2 regions of the Nitrincola sp. genome follow, and region 1 is predicted to be linked to the other one. Evidence: predicted binding sites of a transcription regulator. Region 1 holds the regulator's gene; the other holds the start of a gene.
The links. The regulator LexA, encoded in region 1, represses DNA repair genes until DNA is damaged. The targets are predictions, from matches to a motif close to TACTGTNTANNTANACAGTA.
Positions count from the first base shown of each region.

Region 2: the regulator LexA is predicted to act here: its motif matches at 2,543-2,562, upstream of ACN0R1_RS13655 (PA0069 family radical SAM protein).

Region 1 is NZ_JBLXDN010000003.1:93,563-97,779, reverse strand. Features, by position in the region: gene dinG (ATP-dependent DNA helicase DinG) at 1-1,090, opposite strand, end outside; gene lexA (transcriptional repressor LexA) at 1,199-1,813, shown strand; gene ACN0R1_RS03915 (DUF6586 family protein) at 1,840-2,364, opposite strand; gene topA (type I DNA topoisomerase) at 2,418-4,217, opposite strand, start outside.
Region 2 is NZ_JBLXDN010000018.1:41,266-45,482, reverse strand. Features, by position in the region: gene ACN0R1_RS13675 (aromatic/alkene/methane monooxygenase hydroxylase/oxygenase subunit alpha) at 1-526, opposite strand, end outside; gene ACN0R1_RS13670 (MmoB/DmpM family protein) at 584-853, opposite strand; gene ACN0R1_RS13665 (aromatic/alkene monooxygenase hydroxylase subunit beta) at 864-1,850, opposite strand; gene ACN0R1_RS13660 (phenol hydroxylase subunit) at 1,884-2,189, opposite strand; gene ACN0R1_RS13655 (PA0069 family radical SAM protein) at 2,582-3,661, shown strand; gene ACN0R1_RS13650 (DeoR/GlpR family DNA-binding transcription regulator) at 3,872-4,217, shown strand, end outside.

The DNA of each region.
Region 1 (4,217 bases):
GCGACAACCAGGACTCAGGCTGACGCCCTCCGGCAAAACGCACCCTCGGGGTACGGCCCCGATCATCCTGAAATTGCAGCGCTTCAGCCAGATCTTTCATGCCATTTAGTGCCAGCAGCAAGTCAGCGATAGGTTGATGCAGTTTGACTACCAGGTCATCCAGGTAGGCCGACGAACACTGCCCGGCAAACTGCTGCAGTTTTTTCTCCATTCCACCGATCAGACGTAGCGCGGTATTCAAGCGCAGACTGTAGGAAAAGTGACCGCCCGCTTTATCGGCAAGATGATGTCCTTCATCAAAAATATACAAAGATGATGAAGGCTCCGGCAAAATCGCTCCCCCGCCGAGAGAAAGGTCGGCCAGAACCAGGTCATGATTGGCGATGATCAGATCCGCATCGCCCATCTGTTCACGTGCACGGTAAAAGGGACAGACACTGAAGTTGATGCAGCGACGGTTGCTGCACTGCATATGGTCGCTGGTCAGATGCCCCCAGGTTTCATCGGAGGGCACCGCATCCAGTCGGTCACGATCACCATCCCATTTACCCTCGGCGTATTGTTGCATTAACCCTTTGACCGCATTCACCACACCCGGCTCAACAACCCGTGCCTGTTCATCTTCATAGAGCGCTATTTGTCCCTGCGACGCCTGATCATCCAGCAGTTGTTCGGCTTTATTCAGACAGAGGTAGCGCCCACGCCCTTTGGCCAGGCTGTAGCTAAAGCTCATTCCGGCATGGGTCTCCAACTCAGGTAGATCCTTGTCGGTGAGCTGCTCCTGCAGGGCGACGGTGGCGGTGGATACAATCAGTTTCAGACCCCGTTGCTTGGCAATGGGTAGCGCCGCCAGCAGATAAGCGATGGTTTTGCCGGTTCCTGTACCCGCCTCCACAGCCACAAGGTGGGACTCACCCAACCGCTTGCCTTTCTCATCCGCACGGATAGCCCCCAGCACCCGAGCAACAGCAGCAATCATCTGCTTTTGTGCCGGACGGGCTTTCAACCCACGGCTATCGAGAAAGCGACTATAGGCTGTTTGTATTTCTTTCTTAAGCGACGCTTCCAGCAAGCGGAGATCCTCTGTCATTTCAGCCATCTATTTTATCAAAAACTACATCAATCAGACACAACAGACTTGACGTAGCCACAATACTGTACAAAAATGCAGTTACTGTACACAAAAACAGGTTATAAAATGAAACTTACAGCGCGTCAATCACAAGTACTTGACTGCATTCGTCGTCATATTGAATCCACCGGCTATCCACCTACGCGCGCCGAAATCGCACGGGAGCTGGGTTTCAAATCGGCCAATGCGGCAGAAGAGCATCTTAAAGCTTTGCAGCGAAAAGGTGCGATAGAGATGATTCAGCATACCTCCCGAGGCATACGCCTGCCGGATGAACCGATCAATGATCCGGAAGAAACCGGTCTCCCTCTGGTTGGCTCTGTAGCAGCAGGTTCTCCGATTCTGGCGTTGGAACATATCGAAGAGCGCTGTAATATCGCCCCGGATTTTTTTCATCCTCCGGCAGATTATCTGCTGCGCGTGCGTGGCATGAGTATGAAGAATATCGGCATTATGGACGGTGATTTATTGGCGGTGCACCAGACCCAGGAAATACGCAATGGTCAGGTTGTGGTCGCCAGAATCGGTGATGAAGTCACTGTTAAGCGTTTTCAGCGTCAAGGCAGTAAAGTCAGCCTTATCGCTGAAAACGAAGAGTTCAGTCCGATTGAGCTGGACCTGACCCAAGACGAGCTAATCATCGAGGGCCTCGGTGTAGGTGTGATTCGCCAGCAGAGCTAAATAATAAAATCAGTATGCAGGAGTGCTCACCACTCTTGCATACCCTCTCTGAGCCTATCGACTAATTTGCGCATACTGTCCAACCAGGCTTGATATTCGCTATACACATCCTGATCTTCGGCATGATCCGGATTCACCTGCATCACATGAATTTCTGAAAGACTCGAAGACACTGTTGAGTTTTGCTGTCTGTCTACAGCTACCCAGCAGGCCGCATAGGCTCGAAGCAACTTATGTAACCAGCTGTCCTGACGTGATTCCAGCTCTTGTAACTGGTTCAACTCTGGCGACTCAAACCCGGCTTTTTCAAAGCCTAACGCCAAATCTGGCAAGCCAACAATACTCTCTGTTTCCACACTGTAACGCTCAGCTACCTCGCGCAACAGCGCGCTGTATGTAGACGCCAGATGAAACAATACCGATTCCTGATAGGACTCAATTAACGCATGTTTACTCCAGGCTGATGAATTCTGGGCATTTTTCAGCGCGTCCAGATGCAATCTGGCAAAATTCAGTTTCTGGTTAGTACGGGCCAGGTAGACTTCACTCATTTCAACCCCTCCAGGGCTTGCTCTGGGACTTTTGCTCTCAAACTATCGGTAAATCAGGATTTAGACACACGCTTTTTAGCTTGCTCGACTGTCCAGTTTCCTCGGTCGTAGAAAGCACGCCAACCGGTCGCCTTACCCTCTTTTTCAGTCATCACATACTGTTCTTTGGTTTTCCGGCTATAGCGTACAATGGTCGGATTACCTTCATCATCCTGAACGGGTGCGGTTAGCAAAAAGTGATACTTTGGATCTATTTCAGCTTTATGCGGTAACAGTTCACTGACCAGTGGCGCACGTGTTTCACGCTTTTTCGGGAACTGACTGGCTGCCAAAAACAAGCCGCTGGCACCATCTCTCAGTACGTAGGTATCATCCACCTTTTCACACTGTAGTTCCGGCATGGCCACCGGGTCCATTTTAGGCGGCGCCGCTTCACCACTACGCAAAAGCTTGCGGGTATTTTTACATTCTGAATTGGTGCAACCAAAAAACTTACCGAAGCGGCCAGTTTTCAGCTGCATATCAGAACCGCATTTATCACACTCAATGGTCGGGCCGTCATAGCCTTTGATCCTGAAGCTACCCTGCTCCACCTCAAAGCCAGCACAGTCCGGATTATTACCACAGATATGCAGCTTGCGTTTTTCATCCAGCAGGTAGGAGTCCATAGCTGTGCCGCAAAGTTTACAACGGTGCTTGTTACGCAGTATGCGTGATTCGGCCTCCTCATCGGCATCCGCACTGACTACCTCATCACCAGAAATCAGGTTGATGGTGCACTTGCAGCGCTCTTTGGGCGGCAGTGAATAGCCAGAACAACCCAGAAACACCCCCGTGCTACCGGTACGGATCATCATCTTGCGCCCGCAATCCGGGCAATCGATATCAGTCGGTGTAGGTGCATTGGGACGCATACCTTCTTCCGGATCCTGCGCCTGTTCCAAATCCTGTACAAAATCCTTATAGAACTTGTCAAGCAAGGCTTTCCAATCCAGATCACCACGGGCAACCTCATCCAGATATTCTTCCATGCGTGCGGTAAAGCTGTAATCCATCAGGTCAGAAAAGCTTTCACTCAGGCGCTCTGTCACTATATCGCCCATTTTACAGGCATAGAAACGCCGTCCTTGAACCTCGACATAACCGCGATCCTGAATGGTGGAAATAATCGCCGCATAGGTTGACGGCCGGCCGATGCCGCGCTTTTCCAACTCTTTGACCAGGCTGGCCTCGGTATAGCGTGGAGACGGACGGGTAAAGTGCTGCTTTGGTTCCAGTCCCTGCAGCGATAGCGTATCGCCCTCTTTCAGGTCCGGCAGAATCACGTCTTCATCATTCTTGCCACGCGCTGGCAATACCCGTGTATAACCGTCAAAACGCAGAATCCGCCCTTTCACGGCCAACTCAAAATCACTGGCACGCACGGTAATCCGGGTACTGGTATAGAGTGCTGGCGTCATCTGACAGGCCAGGAATTGCCGCCGAATCAGGTCATACAGGCGCTCAGCATCAGACTCCATACCACTAAGGGTATCGGCGGTTTGATTGACATCCGAGGGACGTATCGCCTCATGTGCTTCCTGTGCGCCCTCTTTGCTGCTGTAACGTATCGGCTGCTCCGGCAAGTAACGCTCACCAAACTGATCCAGAATATAGTCACGGCAGGTCGCAACAGCTTCCTCGCTCAAGTTGGTTGAGTCGGTACGCATGTAGGTGATGTAACCAGCTTCATACAAACGCTGCGCCATCATCATGGTCTTTTTGACCCCAAAACCCAGTCGGGTGCTGGCGGCTTGTTGCAGTGTCGAGGTGATAAAGGGGGCTGAAGGCTTGCTGCTGGTAGCACGATCTTC
Region 2 (4,217 bases), on a different contig from region 1:
AGGATTTAGGCACAGACAAGTACCAGACACGGTCATGCATGTGTGACCAGTCCTGGAAGCCATCAAAGTACTTGTTGTAATGACTCATGGCATGAATCTGGGTCTGCACATGACGCAGCTCATCGATAGACTGCATCTGACAGGCCACGCGCGCTCCCGCCCCACCAAACTGACGACCTACATGGGCATAGCCCTGAAACGCCTGGTATTCCAGTGGTGACACGCCGGTCAGGAAGATTTTGATCGCATTGATGTAACGCGCATCGGTCACATTCAGGTGGCCATTGTTCTGCGAAAATGCATCAAAAATAGCGTAAAGTTTTTTCTCTTTTTCAGCCTGGTACTTCCAGTAAGAATCCATTGTCAGACGAAACGGATCTTCCCATTTTGACCAGTCAGTAATTTTAATCCCTTCAAACTCTTCGTAAGGAAAGGCTTTTTTGCGATCGGCATAGGAGTATTCCCAGTCCAGATCACGGGTTAGCAAACGGTACTTATCTTTTAGATTGAGTTTTTTAGCAGCCATTTTGAATACCTTATTATTTTAATTCCGGACTGTTTGTCCCGGACTATTCATTCCAGATCAGGAGTTCCAGCTCAGCTCAAGTTGCTCATCGTCTTCGTCAACATTGCCGCCGAGGGTAATCAGATTCAGATGCAGTTCCTGTACATCCCAGTCACGTCCCATCTTCTCTTCAACCGTGGCGCGCTTGATCACCAGGCTGTTTTCGTTTTCGATGCGGATCATCGCCGGCATGTGATTGACTGTGGCGTCCGGGTTATCTTCCTCAATCGCTTCAACGATATAGCGGGACTCATCATTGTCCTGCAGGGCGATATATACTTTTGACATGCGAAGCTCCTCAGTGGCAGATGCCGATTTTTTGCAAACGAGATTCCAGCAATGCATCGGCCCGACTCAGCGCCGCGTCATCCAGAAGTGTGGTGACCAGGGGGCTCATTGCATCCAGGGTTTTCTGACGCCAGTCGCGGCACCAGGCCTCTAACAAGGCGCGGTTTTCCTCTGATTCAGACGCCATGGTTTTCAGCACACTGTCGAGCCAGCGGGACACATCTTTATTCCAGGCCAGCATGAACTCAGTCAGCATGGCGACATCACGCCCACCGATGCTGCTCAGCTTCTCGTCCAACTGCTCATAAAAGAGATTGAATACCAGCGTATCGACCACCAGGTTTTGCGCGATCACTACCTCAAACCAGTCTTCAACGGTGGTCATCTCTTCACACAGGGCACGCATCCCCTGCCACAGCGGATTCTGCATCCAGTGTTGCTTGGACTCGATCAGCGAATCACCGGTATTGCTATCCAGAATCAAACCGATACGCGACAGATACTGGGCAATCCCCAGGCGATCCATGGCGTTGTACAGCAGTGCCTGAGTGATAGCGGTGCCATAACCAAACGCGCAGCCATACATATTGTTCAGGTTGGCGGTGTGTTCGATATGCCGCAGTGGAATCAGGTAGGTAATCAGGAGATTTTTAACCGCGTCGGGCAGGTGCTCGGCCAGATTACGCTTTTCAAAAAAGGCATAACTGCTCTCAGCGGCTTCCTGCAGTTTGGCGCGATTCTGCACATACGTGCCGTAGTAAAACTGACGTGGATCTTTCAAGGCGTACCAGTCTTCCATGACGATCCGGGTACGGCTCTTATCATTCAGCTCATACTCCGGCTGCCACAGCGGACGGTAATGAAAGTTGGCTTCAGCCTGCAGGTCATAGGTCGCTTCCTGATAGCGTGAAGCTGGCTTATCACCAAAGCGGCGTTCAATATTCGCAAAGGTATTGCGGATTGGCTCCAGGGTGGAGGTTTTGATTTCTATTGTCATCAGACAGTACCCATAGGTTAAACGTTATTGTTATTAAGCGGATCGGTTATGGTTCCTGGACATCAGGGTGTCTTCGCCATAGCGCCATTTCTGCAGTTCAGCATCGACGTCAGCCATCTGTTCATCGGTCATATGAATGACCTGGTTGTTTTTACAGAAGGCGTCAAAAGCGGCAGGCGGCATAATCAACTCGACGAACAAAGAGGGATCTCCAATCGCAAAGTCAAATTCGACGAAACGTGCTCCGGCATCACTGCGCACGCGGATATACTTGGTCAGACGCTCAAAGCTTGAACGCGCTTTGGGCGTGGTATTGGTATGGAGTTGCAAATCGGGCATTGCACAACCTCTGACTTTTTATGTTGTTATGGCGTCATTGTCAGTCAGGTAAAAGCAAGGGCTGTGCCAGGAAAGAAAAATTCAGATCATAAAACCAGATAATTAACTTAAATTATTGTTTTTATTATAGTAATTACATTCAATTTATTCGTAACGCTAGAAGACAAAACAGACTCAATCACATCAAGCACAAAAAGTTGTGCCGATCAGGTTAATCAAATCATCATACAAAACCCCTCACTTCATCATTTCATCAAAAAAGACAAAAAAGGGGTCAGTACCCTTTTATTTTGAATAAAAGGGTACTGACCCCTTTTTTACTTTTTTCTGTTCAAACTTCAGCAGGCAAACTATACTGTATATACATACAGTCTTTATACTGGAGCGAACACATGGCCTCTTCCGACAAATCATCTGCTGCTGCGCGTAGAGGACGGGGCGCGACCTACAATCCCGACAACCGCTTTTCACCCAGAATCAGTGAAACGGTGGATGATGGCTGGTGGCAGGAGGGTACGCAGCAAAGCCTGGCGACCGAAATACGCGATGAACCCTGCAAAACAGCACTGTCGTGGAACACATCCCCCGACCTGCCATTTGACCGCTCCATCAACCCCTATCGGGGTTGCGAACATGGCTGCGTCTATTGTTACGCCCGCCCCTCGCATGCCTATTGGGATATGTCACCGGGACTGGATTTTGAAACCAAATTGATTGCGCGTACCGGCCTGGTCGAAACCCTGCGCGAAGAGCTGTGTAAACCAGGCTATGTATGCCGCCCGATCAACCTGTCCGGTAACACCGACTGCTACCAGCCGATTGAAGCTAAATACAAAACCACGCGCCGGTTGCTGGAGCTGTTACTCGAAGCCCGCCACCCGGTGACACTGGTGACCAAAAGTATGCTGGTTTTAAGAGATCTGGATCTGTTAACGGAGATGGCGAAGCATCGACTGGTCAGGGTGTTTATCAGTATTACCAGCCTGGATATGCAGTTAAAGCGCACCCTGGAACCGCGCGCGGCCTCACCGCAGGCACGCCTGAGAGCGATCCGCGAACTCAGTGCCGCGGGCATTCCCGTGGGCACCCTGGTATCACCGATTATTCCGGGATTAACCGATCATGAAATCGAGCAGATCTTAGCAGCCGTCAGCGAGGCAGGTGCAAGAACCGCTAACTGGATGCTGCTGCGTTTGCCCTTGGAAGTCGCCCCGCTGTTTGAGTCCTGGTTGGAAGCCCATTACCCGGATCGTGCCAACAAGGTCATGAGCCTGATGCGCCAATGTCGTGGCGGAAAAACCAACCATGCCGAATTTGGTAAACGCTTTAGTGGTGAAGGCGTTTTCGCCGAACTGATAGCGCAACGCTTCACCAAAGCCAGCCGCCGCCTGGGTCTGCAAGGCAACACCGAACAAGGCCTGAATACCCGCGACTTCCGCCCACCTTCCCTCCAGGGTGATTTGTTCTTCTAAAGCGGAAAAGCAGAAAAGGGGTCAGTACCCTTTTATTCAAAAATAAAAGGGTACTGACCCCTTTTCTGCTCCCCCCTTTCTGTCATTTCATTAATTCATCATATTTACGTCACCAGGGTGAAATATTTCCGGCATACACTCTCGTTCGAAACTTAAATTCACTTTTTCAATAGAAGCGAAGATTAATTAAAGTTCGTTCGAAGGTATTCAATGCTGTTATCTGAGCGTCAAACAAAAATTCTGGCCTGGTTGAAGCAGGCGGGTGGGCATCTTTCCAGCCAGGAGCTGACGGATTCCTTCAATGTCTCGGTGCAGACGATCCGCAAGGATCTGAATGAACTGAGCGATCAGGGGCTGGTGCAGCGGGTACATGGCGGTATCAGGCTACCGTTTCATAACCGCAACCTGTCCTTCCAGAGTCGTCAGGTGATCAATCTTGAGGCCAAACGTGCCATCGGCAGTAAGGTGGCGGATTTACTGCCGGAAGGTGCGACGATTTTTATTGGTATCGGCACCACGCCACAACAGGTTGCACTGGCATTGCTGGATCATCCTG